DNA from 4 places in the Exiguobacterium sp. R-17 genome. Region 1 is predicted to be linked to each of the others. Evidence: riboswitches for the same ligand, from Rfam matches in the RefSeq annotation. Region 1 holds a riboswitch; each other region holds the start of a gene.
What was found. A riboswitch is a leader RNA that binds a small molecule or an ion and turns the genes downstream of it on or off. The one in region 1 is predicted to bind thiamine pyrophosphate.

Region 2: it holds a riboswitch for thiamine pyrophosphate, as region 1 does, so the genes downstream of both, tenA (thiaminase II) here and thiT (energy-coupled thiamine transporter ThiT) in region 1, are expected to answer to the same signal.
Region 3: it holds a riboswitch for thiamine pyrophosphate, as region 1 does, so the genes downstream of both, ACN9MT_RS06080 (thiamine phosphate synthase) here and thiT (energy-coupled thiamine transporter ThiT) in region 1, are expected to answer to the same signal.
Region 4: it holds a riboswitch for thiamine pyrophosphate, as region 1 does, so the genes downstream of both, thiD (bifunctional hydroxymethylpyrimidine kinase/phosphomethylpyrimidine kinase) here and thiT (energy-coupled thiamine transporter ThiT) in region 1, are expected to answer to the same signal.

Annotation. Positions count from the first base shown of each region.
Region 1 is NZ_CP184372.1:1,898,044-1,903,771, reverse strand. It holds gene pknB (Stk1 family PASTA domain-containing Ser/Thr kinase) at 1-716, shown strand, start outside; gene rsgA (ribosome small subunit-dependent GTPase A) at 742-1,647, shown strand; gene rpe (ribulose-phosphate 3-epimerase) at 1,650-2,306, shown strand; TPP riboswitch at 2,329-2,438, shown strand; gene thiT (energy-coupled thiamine transporter ThiT) at 2,499-3,059, shown strand; gene ACN9MT_RS10200 (thiamine diphosphokinase) at 3,061-3,663, shown strand; gene ACN9MT_RS10195 (amino acid permease) at 3,719-5,122, opposite strand; gene rpmB (50S ribosomal protein L28) at 5,263-5,451, opposite strand.
Region 2 is NZ_CP184372.1:944,567-950,294, reverse strand. It holds gene ACN9MT_RS04910 (glycoside hydrolase family 3 N-terminal domain-containing protein) at 1-311, shown strand, start outside; gene ACN9MT_RS04905 (hypothetical protein) at 342-638, opposite strand; gene tenA (thiaminase II) at 690-1,385, opposite strand; TPP riboswitch at 1,458-1,564, opposite strand; gene ACN9MT_RS04895 (DUF1002 domain-containing protein) at 1,758-2,639, shown strand; gene abc-f (ribosomal protection-like ABC-F family protein) at 2,915-4,771, shown strand; gene ACN9MT_RS04885 (diacylglycerol/lipid kinase family protein) at 4,839-5,728, shown strand, end outside.
Region 3 is NZ_CP184372.1:1,175,426-1,181,153, forward strand. It holds gene ACN9MT_RS06065 (MFS transporter) at 1-314, opposite strand, end outside; gene ACN9MT_RS06070 (OsmC family protein) at 505-930, shown strand; gene nagZ (beta-N-acetylhexosaminidase) at 927-2,147, shown strand; TPP riboswitch at 2,204-2,306, shown strand; gene ACN9MT_RS06080 (thiamine phosphate synthase) at 2,393-2,983, shown strand; gene ACN9MT_RS06085 (FAD-dependent oxidoreductase) at 2,980-3,924, shown strand; gene thiS (sulfur carrier protein ThiS) at 3,921-4,121, shown strand; gene ACN9MT_RS06095 (thiazole synthase) at 4,124-4,888, shown strand; gene ACN9MT_RS06100 (ThiF family adenylyltransferase) at 4,885-5,728, shown strand, end outside.
Region 4 is NZ_CP184372.1:540,663-546,390, reverse strand. It holds gene thiE (thiamine phosphate synthase) at 1-344, opposite strand, end outside; gene thiM (hydroxyethylthiazole kinase) at 334-1,101, opposite strand; gene thiD (bifunctional hydroxymethylpyrimidine kinase/phosphomethylpyrimidine kinase) at 1,082-1,885, opposite strand; TPP riboswitch at 2,001-2,111, opposite strand; gene ACN9MT_RS02850 (murein hydrolase activator EnvC family protein) at 2,176-3,453, opposite strand; gene ACN9MT_RS02845 (murein hydrolase activator EnvC family protein) at 3,656-5,101, opposite strand; gene mce (methylmalonyl-CoA epimerase) at 5,366-5,728, shown strand, end outside.

The sequences.
Region 1 (5,728 bases):
CAGTCAATTTGGTCGTCTCAACCGGCAGTGCTCCGGTCGAAGTGCCAGATGTAACGGATGATGTTGAAAAAGAAGCAATTGCGACGTTAAAAGAAGCTGGATTTGCTAAAGTCGAGGTCGAACGTGAAAAGTCGGATGAAATCGAGCGAGGTAATGTGATCCGGCAATCGATCTCGGCTGGTACGGAGGTCATCGCGAAAGAACAAACGATTACGATCACCGTCTCGGAAGGAACATCTTCTTTCGAGTTGAAGGATTTGACGAACTTATCGAGTGACGAAGCAAAAGCCTACCTGGACGAAAAAGGGCTCGATGGAACGTTCGAGCAAGAATTTTCTAGCGACGTGAAACTCGATCAAGTTATCCGTCAATTCCCACAAGCAGGGACTCAAGTCGAACCGAACGACTCCGTGACGGTCTTCATCTCAAAAGGTGAGGAAGAAAAAACGTTGACAGCGACGTTCCCTGAAAAGGTCGTCTATGACGCGGTCAGCGAGAACGAGGACGAGGAACCACCGAAACAAGTCATCCGGATTGAGACGGAAGATGCGAAAGGGAAGCGGACCGTCATCGAGGAATCAATTGACCAAGATGAGACATTCGACGTGCCGGTGACGATTGATCCGGGAGAAGAAGGCAAGATTACGATTTATAAAGACGATACGGTGTATCGTTCAAAAACCATCACGTACAATCAAGCAAAAGACGCACAGTGAATGTGATGAAAAAGGAGTGCATAGGATGACGGAACAACGCATCGAAGAGAATCGAGAAGGAACGATCATACGCCTGCAGGGTGGCTTTTATGATGTCATGACACCAGAAGGAGAGGTCCGTTCACGGGCAAGAGGGAATTTCCGAAAACGCGGCATCAGTCCAGTCGTTGGAGACGAAGTCGTTCTTCATATCGAAAGTGAGACCGGGTATATTCTCGAAGTGAAGGAGCGGGACAACTTTTTAGTACGCCCGCCTGTCGCGAATATCGATCAAGCGTTGCTTGTCGTCTCGGCTGCAGAACCTGATTTTTCAGCGCACTTGCTCGATCGTTTCCTCGTCTTGATCGAAGCGAAGGAAATCCAACCCGTCATCCTGTTAACGAAGATGGACTTGCTTGATGATGTCAAAGGTCCTGCAGTTAGAGAGGCAATTGCCGCTTACCGGAAGATTGGTTATACGGTCATCGAGACATCAAGTGAGACATTGACAGGTGTTGAACAAGTCCGTCCGTTACTGGCCGGGAAAACGAGCGTTCTTGCCGGACAATCCGGTGTTGGGAAAAGTTCGCTCTTGAACGCACTTGAACCAACACTCGACTTAGAGACGAGTGCGATTTCGAAATCACTCGGACGTGGACGGCATACGACACGTCACGTCACGTTGATGCCACTTGCCGAAGGCTTGATTGCTGATACACCAGGTTTCTCGAACCTTGATTTTCCGTATGATATGGAAATCGAGGATGTACGGTGGAGTTTTCCTGAATTCGTGGCTGTACAGGACGAATGTAAGTATCGAGGATGTTTGCACTTGAATGAACCCGGATGTGCCGTCAAGGAAGCCGTCGAAGCACAAGAAATCATGTCCTCTCGTTATGAGAACTATGGTATGTTTATAGACGAAATCAAGAATCGAGCCCGGAGGTATTGAAGATGATTAAAATTGCACCATCTATCTTATCAGCAGATTTTGCGAATCTTGAGCGTGATGTCAAAGCAGTCGAGGCAGCAGGCGCGGACTATATCCATTTCGATGTCATGGATGGTCAGTTCGTACCGAATATCTCGTTTGGACTACCTGTGCTCAGCAGTTTACGTCAAAAGACGGATATGGTCCTTGATGTCCATTTAATGATTGACCAGCCAGAACGTTTCGTTGAAGATTTCGTTAAGGCAGGGGCAGATATCGTGACGTTCCACGTCGAAGCGACGAACCACGTCCATCGTGTTTTACAACAAATCAAGCTAGCTGGTGCAAAAGCAGGGGTCGTCTTGAATCCTCACACGCCATTATCAACGATTGAACACGTCCTTGAGGATGTCGATATGGTCTTATTGATGACGGTCAATCCGGGCTTTGGTGGACAAGCCTTCATCGAGAGTGTCATGCCAAAACTCGCATCACTTGCACAAATGAAAGCAGATCGTGATCTGACATTTGAAATCGAGATTGATGGTGGCGTCAACCCGGCAACAGCAAAACTTTGTATCGAAAACGGTGCGAACGTTCTTGTCGCGGGATCAGCAATCTACAATGCACCAGATTATGCGGAAGCGATCACTAGCATTCGTCAAGGGGCTGCCGTATAATAAGAACGAGAAAACGAAATATGATGACCGCAAGGGGTGTCGCTTGAAAAGCGGCTGAGAGGAGTCTTTTAGACTTTAACCCTTCGAACCTGTTCCGTTCAAACGGACGTAGGGATGTGGCGCACGCAGGCAGTACGGCGTTCGTCGTACTGCCTTTTTGCGTCCTCTCGTACAATGAAGGAGGAAAATAGCATGAAACGGTTACAAATGATGATGGAAATTGCCATCTTCGCCAGTCTCGGAGTCGTCTTTGATTTACTGATTCCATTCAAAATGCCACAAGGTGGCTCGATCAGCTTAGCGATGTTACCGATCTTCGTCATGGCATTTCGCCACGGGGTCGTCGGAGGGGTCGTCACGGGAGCGCTTGTCGGTACGATTCAATTGATGTTCGCTCCACAAGTCTTGACGATCGTTCAACCGATGCTTGACTATACGATTGCGTATGGTGTCGTCGGATTAAGTGGTCTGTTCGCGCGTCAAGTCAGACTAGCCGCACGCAATGGACAAAAGAAAAGCTTGATGGCGTTCGTTCTCCTGGCGACGTTATTAGGCGCAGGACTCCGTTATATCTGTCATGTCATCAGCGGAATCGTGTTCTTCGCGAAATATGCAGAAGGTCCAGTCGTGCCATATTCATTAGTTTATAACGCGACATACATGGTACCATCTTATGTTTTATGCGGTGTCGTCGCGGGTCTCCTCTTTACAACTGCGCCACGTTTACTACGTTATTCAGCACGAGGCGTCTGAGATGCGGACGATTCTCGTGTGCGCCGGTCCTCAAGAAGAAGTGCCGGATTTACGGACGTTTTGTCAGCCAGGTGACTTTATCGTCGGTGTCGACGGTGGTGTTCAGACGATTGAATTGTTTGGGCTGACATGCGACCTGACGATTGGTGATTTTGATTCGCTTGGTTATGTACCTGAAGGGGCAATCGTTCATCCGGCCGAGAAAGATGAAACGGATCTCGAACTGGCACTTCGTACAGTTTCAGAGAAGAAACAGTTTGAGGATACCTTCATTATCGGGGCGACAGGTGGGCGGCTCGACATGACCGTCCAAAATGTATATCTATTGAAGCGATACCCAGAGGCACGACTCGTGACGAAACGAGAAGAGGTACGATACTTGGCTGAGGGAACGTATGCAGTCGAAGCCGAAAGCTATCATTATCTTTCGTTCATTCCACTCGTACCATCGACTTTAAGCTTATCCGGAGTCAAATATCCACTTGATACACATCCAGTACCGGTCGGAGGTTCCTTGACCGTCAGTAATGAATGGAGTACGTCAGAAGCGACAGTAGAGCTCCATCAAGGAGAACTATTGATGATGCGGACGCTTAAGGAATAGAACAATCATACAAAAAGAGGCCGTGGATGACTCCGCGGCCTCTTTTTAGATGAAATTATTCTTCGAGTTGAGAAGGGGCGACACGGATGTCGCTTTGAGCGGATAGATGTTTTCCTTTGACGAAGAGATGATAACTTCCCCACATGACAAGGAAGAAAGGAACACCGATGTATAAAGCAATCCGTTGATCCGCTTGAAACGCAAGACTGACGAGGACGACGACATTAAGTGTCAACGATATCAACGGTAATACTGGATAGAATGGCGTCTTGAACTTTAGTTCGGATAGATCATGTCCGTTTCGGATGAACTGACGGCGGAACGCAAGTTGCGAAGCGGAAATTGAAATCCAACCGACTTGAGCGCCGAGTCCAGCTAAAGACAAGAGCCAGATGAAGACGGTATCCTCTGCGAAAAATGCTGTCAGAAGCGATAACATTGCAAACATCATCGTAAAGAGTAAAGCGCGCATCGGCACACCACGTGCATTAACATAAGATAATTTCTTTGAAATCATCCCTTCTTGTGCCATTGCCCATAACATTCGGGTCGCGGCATACAGTCCCGAGTTCCCGACGGATAATAGTGCTGTCAAGACGACGATGTTCATCAAGTCAGCGGCATACGGGATGCCGATCGCATCAAAGACCATGATGAATGGACTACTGACTCCGCCAGCCGTCTCATACGGAATCAATGCACCGACGATCGTGATCGATAAGACAAAGAAAATGAACGTCCGCCAAACTGTATTCCGGATAGCTTTTGGAATCGATTTTTCAGGCGTGTCAGACTCCCCAGCCGCGACACCGATCAATTCCGTTCCCTGAAAAGCAAAATTGACAGCAATCATCGTCGTCAAGACACCGAGAATTCCGTTTGGAAACCAACCGCTTGCCGTGAAGTTCGCAAACAATGAGGATGGACGATCTGCTTCCATCGGTAACCAGCCAAACCAAGCTGCGCCACCAAGAATGATGAAGAAAAGAATGGCGAGTACCTTTAAACTTGAGAACCAGAATTCCGCTTCCCCGAACGCTTTGGCGGAGACGGCGTTTAAACCGAATAACAAGACCGTAAAGACGGTACACCAGACAACGACCGGCACATTCGGAAACCAACGGTCCATCAAACTACCGGCAGCTGTGATTTCAAGTGCCACCGTCACAGCCCAGCCGAGCCAGTAAATCCAACCGACGGCAAAGCCGATACCTGGTCCGATGAAGCGTGTCGTATACGTTTGGAATGATCCTGAGACTGGCAAGAAAACTGCTAACTCCCCTAAACATAACATCGTCAGATACATGATGGTCCCACCCACGATGTAACTGAGGACCGCCCCGAGAGGTCCTGCTTGTGAAATCGTTAACCCTGATCCTAAAAATAAACCTGTTCCGATAATTCCACCGAGTGAGATCATGAACAGGTGTCGACTCGTCATCTCTCGTTTGAGTTGCATGATGACTTCCCCCAATTCTGACAAAATAAAGTACGTTCCTATCGTAAGCGTTTTCAATAAAAGCGACAATTAGTTTATGAGAAAAATAAATGAGAGAATAAAAAAACCGGAAGGGAAGATTCCCATCCGGTGGTTGCGCCTTATACGCGTTCGACTTTACCTGATTTAAGAGCTCGAGCTGAAACCCAAACCTTTTTCGGCTTACCGTCGACGAGGATACGTACTTTTTGTACGTTGACTCCCCAAGTACGTTTTGTTTTGTTCAATGCGTGTGAACGGTTGTTACCCGACTTTGGCGATTTCCCAGTAACGTAGCATTTACGTGCCATGCGTTCCGCCTCCTTTTATGTTGTTTTGCGTTCGTCCTAATAGACACTTTGCTATCTTAGCATGGTGTCAGGGCGGTTGCAACATAAAAAAAGTAGCTGACAAGAAAAAAACTTGACAGACAACCTCGAAATTTAAAATAATAAATGAGGATGATGGTAAAAGTTCATTTGACCGCTACTATTTTTCACTTATTCATTGTATAGTCAGTACGGCGACTTTTCAATAGTAGGTCCTTATAGTAGAATTATGAGAAGAATACAATATTCAAAGGGGGCT
Region 2 (5,728 bases), 950 kb from region 1:
GGTATGCGAAACAAACAGATATACCATCCGTCTTGCTTAGCCTCCGCAATCCATACGATGTCGCCGTTCAACCGGACGCACCGGCACACGTCCTCGTCTATGGTTTTAAAGGGGATCCGAACGGACCGGACTCCGAAGCAGGCAATCTGAAATCAGCGGGACCGAACCTCCCTGCCGGTATCCGAGCGATTTTCGGAACGTTTAAGCCCCAAGGCACTCTACCTGTTGATGTACCAGTCTTTCAGAACGGTATCTTTACCGATCAACTGCATCTCGAATTTGGTGACGGCTTTAAAAATTGGAAAAAATGAGAACATGATACACAAAAGACCGAGACTCCTTTAAAGGATGCCTCGGTCTTTTAACGATTGATACGGATAATCCGCTTCTTCTTTCGCACGATGGTAGACGCGGTATAACCAATAGGTCAGTAATGCATAGACGACAATGACAAGAACAGCAGAAATGTAGCTCCCCATGCTATATGCTACCTTGAAGTTTCGAGTCGTAGCGGATATACCGGACAACACGATTAACGTTGGAATGATATATCCAATAAATCTTACTTTGACTTTACCCAGCATTCGTTGCACGGCATACGCGGCGCTGATCGCGAGTATGATCACGATGATTTCCATTTCTACCCCTACTTCCGCTAAATGTTATACCTAATTCTACCATTCAACTCTTTAGGAAGATACCGTCCGTGCTGGAATCGTCTCGTAAATCGACGTAAACGTTTCTTCCGTCCATCCCATATGCCAAAACAGCAACTCATAATAACAGCTCGTCACGAAATGCCGTTTCATCCGCTCTCGTTCAGTCGGGCTTGCTTGTTCCGCCAACGTATCAAGCCGTGCAATCTGTTCAAAGACGACCTTTTCGAACCATTCCGAACTATATGTGTCGATCCATTGCTGATAGATTTTTTCATCCGGTGTACACGTCAATAATTGTTGTCCAACTTCATAATACAACCAGTAACATGGCAAGATGGCAGCAATCGTCTCACCAAGCGTCCCTTCACTCGCATGATGCATGTGTGAGACGTAAGCATATGCCGTTGGTGCCGGTTCAAATGCTTCAAGGTCTGCTTCTGTGATACCGAGCGGCTCGAAAAATGATTGATGCAAGCTCAGTTCTGCCCCATATGTCGAAGTCGCGTGCTCGGCAAGTGTCGCGATCGTCGCAAAGTCATCTGCTTTTGACGCTGCCTTCGCTTGAATCTTCGCAAAGTGTTTTAAGTAATACGCATCCTGCATGACATAATGTCGAAATTTCGAGAGCGGTAACGTTCCCTCGCCGATTCCTTGAACGAATGGGTGCGTAAAACTACTGTCCCAATACGCTTGTGCTGCTTGTTTGATTTCTTGTGTGAATGTCATGATCTCATCCTCCTCGTTTTTATGAAACGAAAAAACACCACCCCGAAACACACGGGCATGGCGCAAGAAGAACAAGACTTGACGCCACTTCCCTCCGTAAGTACGAACTTAATCAGGTTCAAAGGGTCCGAACGTCTTCGTTCGTCTCAGTCGGTCAACCGACTCCCCTAGTGGTCATTATTCGATTCAAATCCACTATAGTATGCTGAAAATGGAAGTCAAGTTGTCCTCTTTTCGCTATACTATGGAGTGTCAGAAGGCGGATATCGTCTCCATCTACAGACCGATTCCGAACTTCTTTCGTTCTCGTACACTAATTTTAGTACCTGATACTATAATTCATTCTGTTACTTACAATTGGAGGATTTCATTATGCATACACCAACAAAAATCATGGCGTCAGCCGTTATCGCTTCTGCTTTATTACTTCCGACAGCCGCATCCGCCGAGCAAGTCGTTGATAAAACGATCGTCACTCTCGGGGAGTCACTCGGCGCAAAAGATAAGGCTTGGGTACTTTCACGTCTCAATGCACCAGAAGGTATCACACCGATCATCGCAACCTCTGCAGACGAAGAAAAATACCTCGGGAAAAACATTCCCCAGTCACAAAAGGGCGGCAACATGTATTCATCCGCTAAGATCGAATTGACGGAAAAAGGGGACGGACTTTCCGTTGCGACGGAAAACATCACGTGGGTGACGAAGGATATGTACTTGAACGCTCTCGTCACGGCAGGTGTCAAAGATGCCGACATCACGATCACTTCTCCTTATAAAGTGACTGGAACATCGGCACTGACAGGAATCATGAAAGCCTATGATCAAACTTCGGCTGAGACCGGAATCAAGCTGAGTGACGAACGGAAAGATTTAGCACAGCAAGAATTATCGGTCACATCAGACGTCGGGAAGACAGTCGGGACAGATAAAGTCGCTGATTTGATGAATGAGATCAAGGCCGAAATCGCGAATCAAAAACCGGAAACAAAAGTTGAGATCGAAAACCTGATCGTCCAAGTCATTCAAAACAACAACATCCAACTGTCTGACGCACAGATGGATCGGTTGACGAATCTATTCAATCAAATGGAGCAAGCGAACATCAACTGGGGGCAAATCGAGAGTGGACTGAAAAATGCTGGTCAAGACATCCATTCGTTTGCAACGTCCGAGGAGACAAAAGGATTCTTCGCTAAATTATTTGATGGTCTGAGTGACTTCTTCAGCTCGATTGCTGGTGTGTTCAAATAATTCAGACTTCCGCAATTAACAAGATAATGGTAAACTGATTGTATCTGAAACGAAAGGTGGTGTGAAATGATGGACTTTGCCGCGTGCAAACATTGGTTAATGGAACAATTGTATCGGTTGCGCGCGATTTTTCATGGAATGGCGTTCTAAGGCACCCGTCTGCCCTTTTTAGAACTTCATGATTGAAAAATACAGCAAAGCGCATCTTTCACACACTAGGGAGAGTGCTATTTGCGCTCTCCTTTTTTTAATGCGCGCGAAAGGATCAACTCATTATGATGATTTGCGACATTCAACATCTGACAAAACAATTCGGAGGCGAAACGATCTTAACGGACGTTTCCCTCTTCTTAAACGAACACGATCGTGTCGGTCTGATTGGACGAAACGGAAGTGGTAAAACGACATTACTCCGCTTACTTGCTCGCCTTGACCAACCGGACGGTGGCGTCATCTATCAAAAGAACGGTTTGACGATTGGCTACTTGGAACAACTTCCCACTTATGCCGAGACAATGACCGGACTCGACGTCCTTTGGACGGCGTTTGAAGAGATCCTCGCAATCCGTTCTCGGATGCAACAGTTGGAGCTTTTGATGGCGACAGCGCCAGATGATCTGGATGCACTACTCGTTCGATATGCGGAAGCGATAAATGCATTCGAACAAAAAGATGGCTATCTACTCGACTCGAAGATCGAGCGCATGGTGAACGGATTACATTTACGTCCGTTACTCACTCGCCCTTTCCATCAGTTGAGCGGCGGTGAGCAAACGAAGATTTGCCTCGGTCGCATGTTGCTGATGGAACCACACCTCCTGATCCTTGATGAGCCGACGAACCATCTTGATTTAGCTGCCGTTGAATGGTTAGAACAATTCTTACGGGACTACACTGGAACTATCCTGCTCGTCTCTCACGACCGGGTCTTCTTAGACGCCGTCGTCACCTCGATCGTCGAGCTCGAAGATGGTGAACTGACCTCCTACCTAGGGAACTACAGTGCGTTCGTCGTCGAACGAGAACGTCGCTTGATGGAACAGTTCCACGCCTATCAGGAGCAACAGAAAAAAATCAAGAAGATGAAGGAAGCGATTCGTCGACTACGGCAGTGGGCAAACGAAGCATCTCCACCGAGTGAGAAATTATTCCGTAAAGCAAAATCGATGGAGCGGGCACTCGAGCGAATCGAACGGATCAAACGACCGCAACTCGAAGCCAAAACCGCTGATGTCTCTTTTTCTTCTACCGATCATACGAGTCAAGTCGTCTTTCGCGCTGAAGAGCTCTCTTTCGCTTACGATTCCCGTCGCATTTTCGATGTTGTCTCGTTCGAAATCATGGCTCAAGATCGGGTTGCAATCGTCGGAACGAATGGGAGCGGGAAATCGACGTTGCTCGCACTGTTGCTTGATGAATTGTCACCAGACGCAGGCACGCTCACGCGTGGACCATCGAACCGGATCGGTTACTTGTCCCAACATGCTCATTTCGAGGAGGATGCTCGCTTAATCGACTGGTTTAGAGACCGCATTGCCGTTCCAGAAGCGGAAGCCCGCCATATTCTTGCCCGGTTCCTGTTTTTCGGACCGACTGTCTTTCGGTCTATTTTGTCACTAAGCGGAGGAGAACGTGTTCGATTGCAGCTTGCCGTACTCGTTCATTCGTCGATCAACGTTTTGATTCTCGATGAGCCGACGAATCATCTAGATATTGAATCAAGAGAGACGCTTGAAGAAGCACTCGAGAATTTTTCTGGTACATTGATCGCCGTCTCACACGACCGCTATTTCTTGAATCGTCTTTTTCCAAAAATCATTTGGCTTGACCATCAAATTACTTCGTATACTGGAAACTATGCTTATGCAGTGGAGAAACGACAAGCCAGTCATGGCACACCACCTCAGATAAATCATGAGAAGAAATCGAAAATTTCAAAGCGTTCGAAAGCACCTGCGAAAGAACAGTCCATTGAACAGCAAATAGAAGAGTTGGAACTTCAAGTCGTACATCTTGATGCCGTTCTTTCTCATGTATCCGCGGAAGAAGAATGGATGACGGTCGAGATGGAAAAAGAAGCATTGTTACGAAAAATTGAAGGTTTGTATGAACGTTTAATTTTAGAAACTTGAACTAAAATGATTAGTCCTTCTTTGACTCGGGAAAATAGGAACAGATACGTCAAAGGAGGAATTCATCTTGTCTCAAGCTATGTTGATCATCAACCCGTCTTCTGGTAAAGAACTCGGAAAAAAACACGCGACGCTCGCTGAAGAGACGCTTGCTACTCGCTTTCAAACCGTCGACGTTCGATTCACGGAAAAAGAACACGATGCAACGGAATTCGCACGTCATGCCGCCCAGTCTAATTACGACGCCGTCATCGCCATGGGTGGTGATGGAACGGTCAATGAAGTCATTACTGGAATTGCCGAGCAACCACATCGTCCAACACTTGGGATCGTACCGCTTGGAACGGTCAATGATTTATCACGCGCGTTACACATCCCGACGGACCCCGAAGAGGCGATTCAGATATTAGCTGATGCCCCTGCCCGCCCGCTTGATATCGGTAAATATGATGATCATTACTTCATGAACGTCATTGCGGTTGGTCTGATTGCGGAAGCCGTCGAAGAAGTGAGCATCGAACAGAAAACGTCACTTGGATCGGTCGCTTATTTCATTGAAGGTTTGAAAGCCTTTAAGGATCATAGTCCTTATCCAATCAAAATCAACTCTGCCGAAAAACAATTTGATGGAGAAGCCCACTTGTTAATCATCGCCTTGACGAATTCCGTTGGTGGATTCGAATCGTTTGCGGAAGAAGCAAAAGTCGACGATGGATTACTGCATGGATTCATCATTACGAAGCTCGGATTCTTTGATGCGCTTCAAGCATTACCTAAACTCATCACGGGTGGGTTATCAAAGGCGGATCAAATCGAACACTTCACGACGACACGTGTCGAGATTCGTTCGAAAGAAGAGTTACCAATCAATGCCGATGGTGATACGGCAGGTCATGTTCCTGTGACTGTCGAGGTACTCCCTCAACATCTTACTGTATATTCACCATTCTCTGCTGG
Region 3 (5,728 bases), 720 kb from region 1:
AGCAATACTTCGTAACTTGGAGCAAAACTACTGGCAAGGTTCAGTAAGACCCAAACGAGTAACAGACGTAGAATCAGGCGACGCCGTTCCAAGTGACCGGTCAGCGACATGACAATCGGTGTACCAATCGCAAAGGAGATGGCAAATGCCGAGACGAGCGTACCGGCTGTTGCGATCGTGATATCAAGGGCTGAGGAGATTTCAGCGAGGATCCCGACGATGACGAATTCGCTTGTTCCGAGAACGAACGTCAGGAGCGACAACGTGGCGATCAACAGCCAATCGCGTCGACTTAAACGAGTAGTAGGTGACATGGATGATTCCTCAATTCTGGCGCTTGCGCGCGAAACTATGAGTAACAGGATAGCATGAAACGATTTCGTCGGGTATCGCAAAGCGAGAATTCGGGAAAAGAACCATTATTCGAAATAGCGTGAGAATTTCCAGGCTTGCTGTTTTTTGCGTATACTACAGATGAAGACTACTGACAAAGGAGTGGAAACGATGCAAGCGACAGTGACATGGAACAAACAGATGGGGTTTAGTGGACAGACGGAATCAGGGCATCATCTTGCGATGGATGCAGCACCGGAGAACGGTGGCGAAAATCAAGCACCACGACCGACTGAACTGCTGCTACATGCCGTTGCCGGCTGTACTGGAATCGACATCGTCTCGATTTTAGAGAAGATGCGCTTGACGATTACTCATTTCGAAATGGATATCGAAGGGGAACGGGCAGAGGATCATCCGCGGCGTTTTACGTCAATCTCGATTCATTACCGGCTTGAAGGTGATCTCCCGGAAGATAAGGTCCGTCGCGCCATCTCGTTATCAAAGGATAAATATTGTTCGGTCTCGCAATCCTTGAACGCTGAGATTTCCGTCTATTATTCCATCAATGGTGTCCGGAGCGAGGATCCTTTGTGAAGAAAGTAGCACTGATCGGTTGCCTGTTGCTTGCAGGGTGTGCGCAGGAGACGACGGAACCAACGAAACCATCACAACCAGCAACGAAGCAACCGACGGAGGCGAAGAAACCAAAGCCTGAGCCGACAAAGGAAGCACAACAACAAGCACGATTAAAGCAACAACTTGAAGCGATGTCGACGTCAGAAAAAATCGATCAACTGCTCTATATCGGAGTTGCCGGCACGGAACTTTCAGCAGCTGACCGGAAATTGTTGCAGACGCATGCGATCGGTGGGGTCTTACTGCTTGGTGGGAATATTACGTCAGAAGATCAACTCTTGACGTTCACGCGTGCCATTCAAGAAACGAACCAAAAACCGTATGTTTTCGTCGGTGTTGATGAAGAGGGCGGACGGGTCAGCCGGGTACCGGATCAACGATTACGTCTCCCGACGAGTCAACGGATGGCGCAAGGTGCAGATGCTGCAAAAATGGAAGATGTCGGACGTACGCTCGGTCACCTGTCACGATTTTATGGGTTCAACATGGACTTCGCACCGGTCCTTGACGTCAATAGCAATCCGAACAATCCAATCATCGGCGACCGTGCGTTAAGTGCTGATCCAAAGACCGTCGCGACTCTCGGTACGGCTCTGATGCACGGGATGCAAGAGACGGGAACGATTCCGGTCGTCAAACATTTTCCCGGTCACGGCAATACGAGTGTCGATTCCCATGTCGGGTTGCCGAAAGTGACAGCATCAAAGGAAGAACTGAAGCGAACGGAACTGTTACCGTTCCAAGAAGCGATTCAAGAGGGCGCCGAGATGGTGATGGTCGCCCATATTCTCTATCCCGTGTATGACGATCAAAATCCATCTTCGCTCTCGAAGCCGATCTTGACTGACCTCTTGCGTCAACAACTCGGATTCAAGGGCGTCATCATCACGGATGACCTTGTCATGGGGGCAATCACGAAACGATATGGTCTCGCGGAAGCGGCACGCCAGGCACTTGTCAACGGAGCTGATATGGCGATGTTTTCGGAAGCAGGTGCCTATCCGAAGGTCCACACCAAAGTGATGCAAGCCGTTAAAGAAAAAACGTTGTCGTCAGAGATGCTCGATGCTAAAGTGATGCGGATCCTGAAGCTGAAGCAGACCTATGCCGACAGCCAGAAGCAACAGCGACCGACGAAATCGGAGCTTATTCAGCAAGTGGAAGCGCTCAACTAGGACTAGCGAAGCAAAGCGACTCATGCTAAACTAATGGGGCAAGCCAATTAAACACGAAAAGACACTAGGGGAGTCTCGCAGCAGACTGAGACGGAAGTATCCGGACCCTTTGAACCTGATCTAGTTCGTACTAGCGGAGGGAAGTGGCTCGAAACCTTAGATATCCTTAGCGCTTCAGCGCATTTTCGGACCACTCCCTTCAACATCGGGAGTGGTCCTTTTTTCGTATCGAAAGGAAGAACATGATGCGTCTACATCTGATTTCGACGGGATCCATCAATCCACGTGATGGAGTGGAAACCTTTCAATCGCTTCAACCATATACGGATCAGCTTCATCTTCGAGAACCGAATTTGTCGGCAGCAGAATTGCTAGAACTGATTGACGCGCTCCTTGCGAAAGGGTATTCGCCTAATCAATTAACCGTTCATGATCGGGTCGACGTCGCCCATGTCGCTGGTATCGGTGTGCAGTTGACGCGACGATCCTTACGCGTCGGCGATGTAAGGCGTCACTTTCCGAATCTCATCATCGGGAAATCCGTCCACTCTCTGGCAGAAGCACTTGCAGCGGAAGCGGAAGGAGCCGACCGACTGCTGTACGGTCATATTTATCCGACAGCGTCGAAACCAAACGTGCCACCGCGAGGGATCGATGCCTTGAAGCAAGTTGTCACTTTCACGACGAAACCAGTCATCGCAATCGGCGGGATCACTCCTGATCGCATTCCTGAAATCGCAGCGACCGGTGCAAGCGGAATCGCCGTCTTATCCGGTATTCTCGGTCAAGCGGACCCGCATGCTGCCATTCAGCGTTATCAGGGGGTACGGGTATGACGGATCACATCATCATCGGTGGTGGAGTCATCGGTTTGACGCTTGCTTACAGTCTCGCTTGTCAGAACGAATCCGTTCTTGTCCTTGATCGCGGAACATGCGGACAAGGGACGAGTCGGGCGGCTGCCGGGATGCTTGCGACGGACATCGAGCTGAGAGAAGAATTGCATACGCTTGCCGCGCGAAGTCGCCGTCTGTATCCGTTACTTGCGCGACGCCTCACGCGCGAGACCGGGATCGATTGTGGCTACCGGGAACAACCATTTTTATTGAAACGAAATGGGCAAGAATACTTATTTCCATCGGTCGGTCAAATCGATCCGCGACGACTAACGACTGCATTGATGCATGTCTTACGAAATCGTGGGGTACCAATCGAAGAACAGGTGGACGTCACGCGAATCGAGGAGAGTGATGATTTCATTAGGGTTGAGTCGAACACGGGAACGTGGACGGGACGAACGGTGACGGTTGCTGCCGGACGCGGGTCCCAAGCCTTGCTCGATACAGCTGGTATTTCGATTGCGACGCACGGTGTCAAAGGGGAATGTCTGGCAGTCCGTCTCGCAGGTCAGCCATTACGCTCGATCCTGTTTGATGACGCCGTCTACCTCGTACCGAAAGCGGACGGACGGATATTGATCGGTGCGACCGAACTACCGCACGACGAGACGATCGGTGTTAGTGTCGCAGGAGTCACGTCACTGCTTCAAGCAGCAGAGCGTCTCTATCCACCGATCCGTGATGCTGTCATCGAAGAAGTCTGGTCAGGCGTACGACCACAAACAGAGTTCGGCTTGCCATATATCGGAGTCGCAGATTCATCCCGTCGGATCTTTATAGGGACGGGGCATCATCGGCATGGCATATTACTCGCACCGGCGACAGCGGAAGTCTTGGCAAACACATTACGGTTGACCCTAAAGGAGGAAGTTCGATGAACATTACGATTAACGGCAACGACCACACCATTGAACAGATTGAGACGATTGAGGACATGCTCACGCAACTTGGCTTAGGGGAAAAACTTGTCATCGTCGAACAGAACCGACAGATCATCGACCGCGGAGCTTACAATCAAACGGTCGTTCGGAACAATGACACATTCGAAATCGTTCATTTCGTAGGAGGAGGATAAACATGCTACAAATTGGAGAAAAGACATTCGAATCACGGTTATTACTCGGAACGGGGAAATATACGGATGCTACGGTGCAGCAAGAGGCAATTGATGCGTCCGCTTCACAAATCTTGACGTTCGCCGTCCGGCGGCTCGATCTCTTTGACAAACAACAACCGAATTTCTTGGAGTCGCTTGATTTAACAAAGTATGATTTACTACCGAATACGGCTGGTGCGAAGACAGCGGAAGAAGCGGTTCGGCTAGCAAAACTTGCGCAGGCATCCGGTATGTGCGACATGGTCAAGGTCGAAGTGATTGGGTGCGACAAGACATTACTACCTGACCCAATCGAGACGTTACGGGCTTCTGAAGAGTTACTTAAAGAAGGGTTCGTCGTCTTACCGTATACATCGGACGACGTCGTCCTTGCACGACGACTCGAGGAACTCGGCTGTCATGCCATCATGCCGGCAGCGTCACCGATCGGTTCCGGGCAAGGCATCCTCAATCCGCTCCACCTAAAGTTCATCATCGAGCAGACGACGGTGCCTGTCATCGTCGACGCTGGAATCGGTTCTCCAACTGACGTCGCCTATGCAATGGAACTGGGAGCGGATGGTGTCTTATTGAACTCCGCTGTCGCCCATGCCCAGGATCCGGTCAAGATGGCGCACGCGATGCGACTAGCCGTCGAAGCAGGGCGCTTCGGCTACGAAGCGGGAAGAATCGAGAAGAAACAGTATGCAGTCGCGAGTAGTCCAACGAGTGGATTGATTCGATGACACGTTATTCACGTCAAACTCGATTTCAACCGATTGGAGAAGCAGGACAAGCACGCTTCGCAACAGCAAAGGTACTGATCATTGGGATGGGGGCACTCGGCACGGCATCGGCAGAACAACTCGTTCGCGCTGGTGTCGGCGTCGTCCGAATCGTCGACCGCGATTATGTCGAGTGGAGTAATCTACAACGGCAACAACTCTATACGGAGGATGATGCACGGCACAGCGTACCGAAGGCGATTGCTGCAAAAGCGCGACTTGAAGCGATTAATTCGACGGTGACGATCGAAGCACATGTATTAGATGTCGACCGGGCAGCGCTGACGTGGCTTCTCGATGATATCGATCTCATCATCGATGCGACGGACCATTTCGATATTCGTTTACTGATGAACGATATGGCATTGTTGCGCTCGATTCCGTGGATTTACGGCGGCTGCATCGGCAGTTACGGGATTACTTTCACTGTTCGCCCGGGAGAGACGCCGTGTCTGCATTGTCTGCTCGATCAATTACCACGTGATCAGGAGACGTGTGATACGGCGGGAATCATCGGTCCAGCTGTTCAGATGGTCGCCTCTCTACAAGTGACGGAAGCGTTGAAGTGGTTAAGTGGAAAGACGGACGCGTTGCGGACACGTCTGCTTGCCTTTGACGTGTGGTCGAATACATTCCAACAAATCAACGTCCAGTCACTGAAGCAAACAGAGTGCCCCTCGTGCGGCATCGAGCCGTCTTATCCTTATTTATCGAATCAAACGGTGCGTTTCACGGCACTGTGCGGTCGCGATGCCGTTCAAATCCGTGGAGACGGACAGCGAGATCTCGAACAATTAAAAC
Region 4 (5,728 bases), 1.4 Mb from region 1:
TCAATCGCTTGCGCGACGGTTGCTACCGATACGCCAATCACAGTGTTCGGTAAGAGACGTCGCGCTGCGGTTAGAGGAATATCTTCTTGTCCGATATGCAAACCAGCTCCGACAAGTAACGCAATATCAATTCGGTCATTGATAATCAAAGGAACATCATGACGATCCGTCAATCTCTTTAACCGGACTGCCTGTTCGAAGAATTCCTTTCCCTGCGCTGTTTTTTCCCGTAATTGTATAATCGTTGCACCACCTAAAATCGCTTCTTCAACGACCGTTTCGATTGCAACTCCCGGATGATATCGACGATCTGTCACCGCATAAATGGAATAATCAATTGACATGTTCTACCACCTCCATCAAATCTTGCTCCGTCATCAGACTGATTGCATTGAACAACTCTCGTTTGAAATTACCTAGACCTTTTTCTGATGCTGCCTGTTCTCCTGCTTTTCCCATGATAAATGTTCCGTGGACTGCTGCCTCAAACGCAGAATATCCTGCACCAAGAAAACTCGCAATCAAAGAAGCTGTCATACACCCCGTACCTGTGACGTCTCCGAGACGCGGCGTACCTACTTGTAGTTCCACTTCGCGCATGCCGTCCGTGATGTAGTCGATTGGACCTGTGACGACAATGACGGACTTTTGTTTACGAGCGAATGCACGAATGATTTCTCGATCCATGATCTCATCACTAGCAGCATCGACTCCTTTTGTTCGTCCATTCTCCCCAAGCAATGTCTTGATTTCTGAAGCATTTCCTTTAACGACCGTACATCCGAGTCTACTCAATTCTTTTGAAAAGGACGTACGCAATGATGTAGCTCCCGCTCCAACTGGATCAAGGATGATCGGAACGTTCAAGCGTCTCGCTTCGCTTGCGGCGAGTCGTTGAGCTGCTTGCATGTCTGCATCAATTGTTCCAATGTTCAAGACAAGAGCTTGCGCAAGTCGAACCATCTCTTCCACTTCGCGAATATCCTCCGCCATGACTGGAGATGCGCCAACGGCGAGTGTGACATTGGCGCAATCATTGATCGTGACTGTGTTCGTCAAATGATGAATGAGTGGTTTGTGTTTAAGAATGGTCGTAAACATGTGTATCCCTCCAAAGTGAATGAAAATGATGTGTCGGTCCAATCCCTTGTCCGAGAGCAAATCCATGACGAATCGCCTCTGTAACATACTTCTTGGCCTGACGTACACTGTCCGGTAAAGCTTCTCCAAGTGCCATCCGTGCCGCAATCGCTGCAGATAAGGTACAGCCTGTTCCATGAGTATGTTGATTATCTAACCGATCTGATGTGAAACGGTATTCCTCTTGCCCGTCCCATAATAAATCCGTGGCAGCTCCCGGTAGATGTCCACCTTTTAGCAAGACGGCTCCAGTCTTCATAGCCAACTGATGCATCGCCAGTCGCATCTCCTCTAGATTAGTAACTGACTGCCCTGTTAAGCGCTCTGCTTCCGGTAAATTTGGTGTGACGAGTGTCGCAAGTGGCAGTAACTCCGCGATTAGTGCTTCCTCTGCCTCCGTCCGCAATAGGGCATGCCCGCCTTTTGCGACCATGACAGGGTCTAGTATGATCGGAACTGTCTGTTTGCGAAGATGTGTTGCAATGACGTGAATCGTTTGTGCATTCGAGACCATACCGATTTTGATAGCATCCACACGAATATCTGAAAAGATTGAAGCTAATTGGGCATCAACGATTTCCGATGATAACTCTTCTACTGCTTGAACGCCCAGTGTATTTTGAGCCGTTACCGCCGTCAAAACACTCATCCCATAAACGCCCAATGCCGAAAATGTCTTTAAATCTGCCTGAATTCCAGCTCCACCACCGGAGTCAGATCCCGCAATCGTCAATACATGTTTCATATTTTTCTCACCTTTCCATCGAGCAATGTAAGGGAGTTGTTACCGACAAAAAAAGCGTCGACCGCTGTAAAAAAGCAGTCGACGCTATACGAAATCGTTATCCAACCATTTCGGTATCCGTTCGGCTCAACTTTCCTACGCTGGTATTATCCAGTTCAGGTAATAGGGTCGAAAACAGATTGGTTTTCCTCTCAGCCGGATTCCTCCAGCTCCCCTAGTTGCTCAAGTATTCATTTCGCCTTAACTGTAGCATAGCGGCAAGAAAAAAACGAGCCGAAGCTCGTTTTGAATTATAGGTATGCTAATGGATTAACTGCATTCAGAGGAGAAGAGGCACTGTACTGATAGCCTCCGACATGTAGTTCGAAATGCAAGTGTGGTCCTGTTGAATTCCCAGTACTACCAAGTGTTCCAACTTGCTGACCTTGAGAAACTGTTTGTCCTGCATGAACAGATAATGAACTCATATGAGCGTAGACTGTCGTATAGACTTTCCCGTCAAGGAAGTGAGAAATCATGACGTGATTTCCATAAGGCCCACCACCTGAAGCTGTAATGACCGTTCCAGCTGCTGCTGCGACGATTGGTGAGCCGACCGAACCACTGAAATCGACACCATTATGGAACGTATAGCCGTTCGCACCGCTTGCTGGTCCAAACCCTTGTGATACGCCACCAGAAGATGGACGAACGAATTTCCCACCGCTCGAAACAACGGGTGGGGCAACTGAAGTAGGTGATTCTGAACTCTTACCTGCTTGTTTTGCTGCTTGAGCATTCGCTTTAGCGGCTTTTTCAGCTGCTGCTTTCTCGGCTGCTGCTCTTTCAGCCGCTACTTTAGCTGCTGCCTTCGCTGCCGCAATCGCACGTTCTTGAGCTTCAAGTGTGGCTTGTAGTTCTTTCGCGTCTAGAAGTTCTGTCGTAAACTTCGTCTTACCTTTTCGTAATTTTTTAAGCGTAGCACTGCGTTCTTTCATTTGAACTTTCAACGCTTTTTTTTGTTCGATTAATGTTTTCTTCTCTTCAACCTGCTCCGCCTTTTTTTCAACGAGCGCTTGTTTTGCTTCCGCTAGCTTTTGTTGGGTTGCGATGTAATCCGAAATCATTTTATCATCTTGCTCCGCGATTTTTTTCCCTGCCATGACACGACTAAATAAATCACCTAAATCCTTCGATCCAAAAATGACTTCTTCCCATTTGATTGAGTTTCCATCGTTTTCTTGGAAGACACGTAGACGATCACCGAGTAGTTCTTCTTGTTTTTTCAACATCTCTTCGTAGCGAACGATGTCTGCTTTTAATTCATCGATTCGCAAATTCAATTTCTCGATTTGTTTATTTTTTTCGGAAATCTGAAAAATCTTTTCGTTGATCGCTGCATCGATTCGATTGATTTGACGTTGTTCTTTCGAAATTTTCGACTCTTGTTTTTTAATTGCTTTTTCTAATTTACGTTGTTCTGCGGCATTTTCAGCCTTTTTTTCTTTGATCGTTGCTGCTGCAATTGGTTGTGTTCCTGTTATAAGTAATGCTCCTAAAACAATGGTAGAAATTAGTTTTTTTAGCATATATCGTTTTCCTCACTTATGTTTTTCATATTTTATTATAGTATTCAAGTTTCTCTCATATCTGAAATAGATTATAGCACCCTAATCGTTTCAAAAAAATTTCATTTACATTTCAAATGAAAACGTTTTTTTGTAATATAATCATTTATTTTTTGAAAATCGCAAAAAAAGAACCGCTGCATAAGCAACGATTCTTTACTGTTTAAAACATCGTCATTGGGTTCACTGAGCTAGCTGGACCAGTTGCACTATAGCTGTATCCACCGACGTGGATTTCAAAGTGTAAGTGTGGACCAGTTGAATTCCCAGTACTTCCACGTAAACCGATTTGTTCACCTTGACTGACGCGTTGACCTGCGTGAGCATTGAGTGCGCTCATATGAGCATACAATGTTGTGTACGTTTTACCGTTTAATTGGTGAGCAATCATGATGTGGTTTCCGTAAGGACCACCACCTGATGCTGTAATGACTGTTCCTGTTGCAGCTGCAACGATTGGAGTTCCAACCGGACCACCAAAGTCAATCCCGTTATGGAACGTATAACCGTTTTCTCCACCTGCTGAGCCATAGCCTTGCGTGACAGCCCCAACCGTTGGATGGATGAACAGACCACCGGATGATGGTGACGGTTTAGGTGTCGCAGGTGCTGACGGTGTTGGCGCAGCTGGTGCTGGCGCAGGTGTAGATGCTTTTGGAGTCGATTGTTTCGTCGAACCAGAAGGTTTCGCGGCTTGCGACGCTTTCTCTTGTGCTGCCTGCTGAGCCGCTGCTTCTTTAGCTGCTTGTTGCTCAGCTTCTTTTTGAGCCGCTGCTTGAGCTGCTTCAGCTTCTGCTCGCGCTTTTGCTTCACGTGCTGCTTGAGCTTGACGCTCTTTTTCGATACGTGCTTCACGTTCACGTGCTGCCTTTTCAGCTGCAATCGCTTTTTCTTGAGCAATCAGAATTTGCTGGACTTCTTTTGCATCCATCAATTGTGTTTCAAATTTCTCTTTTTTCTTACGTAATTCTTTTAAGCGTTTGTTTCGCTCTTTTAATTGCGATTCAAGTTCTGCTTGTTGGCGTTTCAATTCTTGCTTTTCAACAACCAATTGTGCTTTCTTGTCTTTCACTTCTTGTTGTGCATCCGCTAATTGCTTTTGCGTATTTTGATAATCCGTGATCATTTTATCATCTTGCTTTGAAATCGATTTTCCGGCCATGACACGGCTAACGAGGTCACCGACGTTTTTTGCCCCAAAAATGACTTCTTCCCATTTAATCGAGTTCCCGTCATTTTCTTGCATGACACGAAGACGATCCCCAAGTAGTTTTTCTTGGCGTTTTAATTTCGCTTTATACTTTTCGATTTCCTTTCCAAGTTGAACGATTTCTCGTTCCGTCGCCTTAATTTGACGATCTTTCGTTTCGACAGCAAAGATCTTTTCATTCAAGGCTTCGTCTAATCGATTGACTTCTTGTTGCGTCTTAGAAATTTTTTGACCCTCCTGATTAACGGAAGACTCTAAGTTTTTTTGTTTTTTAGCATTGTCTTGTTGCTGTTGTTCGTTTTTAGCTTTCTGTTCACTTAAATCGTCAGCTGCTGCAAAATGAGGTGCTGATGAAAGAACTAGTGCGGAAACGATGAGCGACGCGAACGTTTTTTTCATGTAGTATTCCCTCTTTTTCTCTAGTAGTATGTCGATGAATTATATGGAATAACAGTTACGTTAAAATTAAATTCTATAATAGTTTTTCTTATTTATAGGAACGTTTTTGATTATAGCATTCATTCCTCTTCCATAATATTTCAGTGATATTTCATTTTAAATAAATTGTTCCTCTTCTATGTAATAGAAAATGATGGAAAACAGCTTCCCATTGCAACTTTGATTCATTTTTGGGAAACTGAAGCGAATGGAGGGAAACATCAGATGAAACTAGATCATACCGGCATCGCCGTTCGCGATATGCAAGAAGCAATCTCATTTTATACAAAAGTACTTGGTGGAACATTAACAAAAGAGTACTCAAACCCCGCACCTGGTGTCGCTTCCAACATCGCCGTCATCGAGTTCGATGATGCGCATATCGAGCTGTTGACACCAACTAGCCAGGATAGTCCAATCGCTCGTTTTTTAAAACAACGTGGAAAAGGAGTCCATCACATTGCCTACCGTGTTGATGATTTAGATCAAGCAATCGCCGAAGCAAAACAACAAGGCTTAACATTTTTAGAAGATACGTATCGAACGACGCCGTTTGGACGACGACTGATTTATATGAACCCTCGTCAT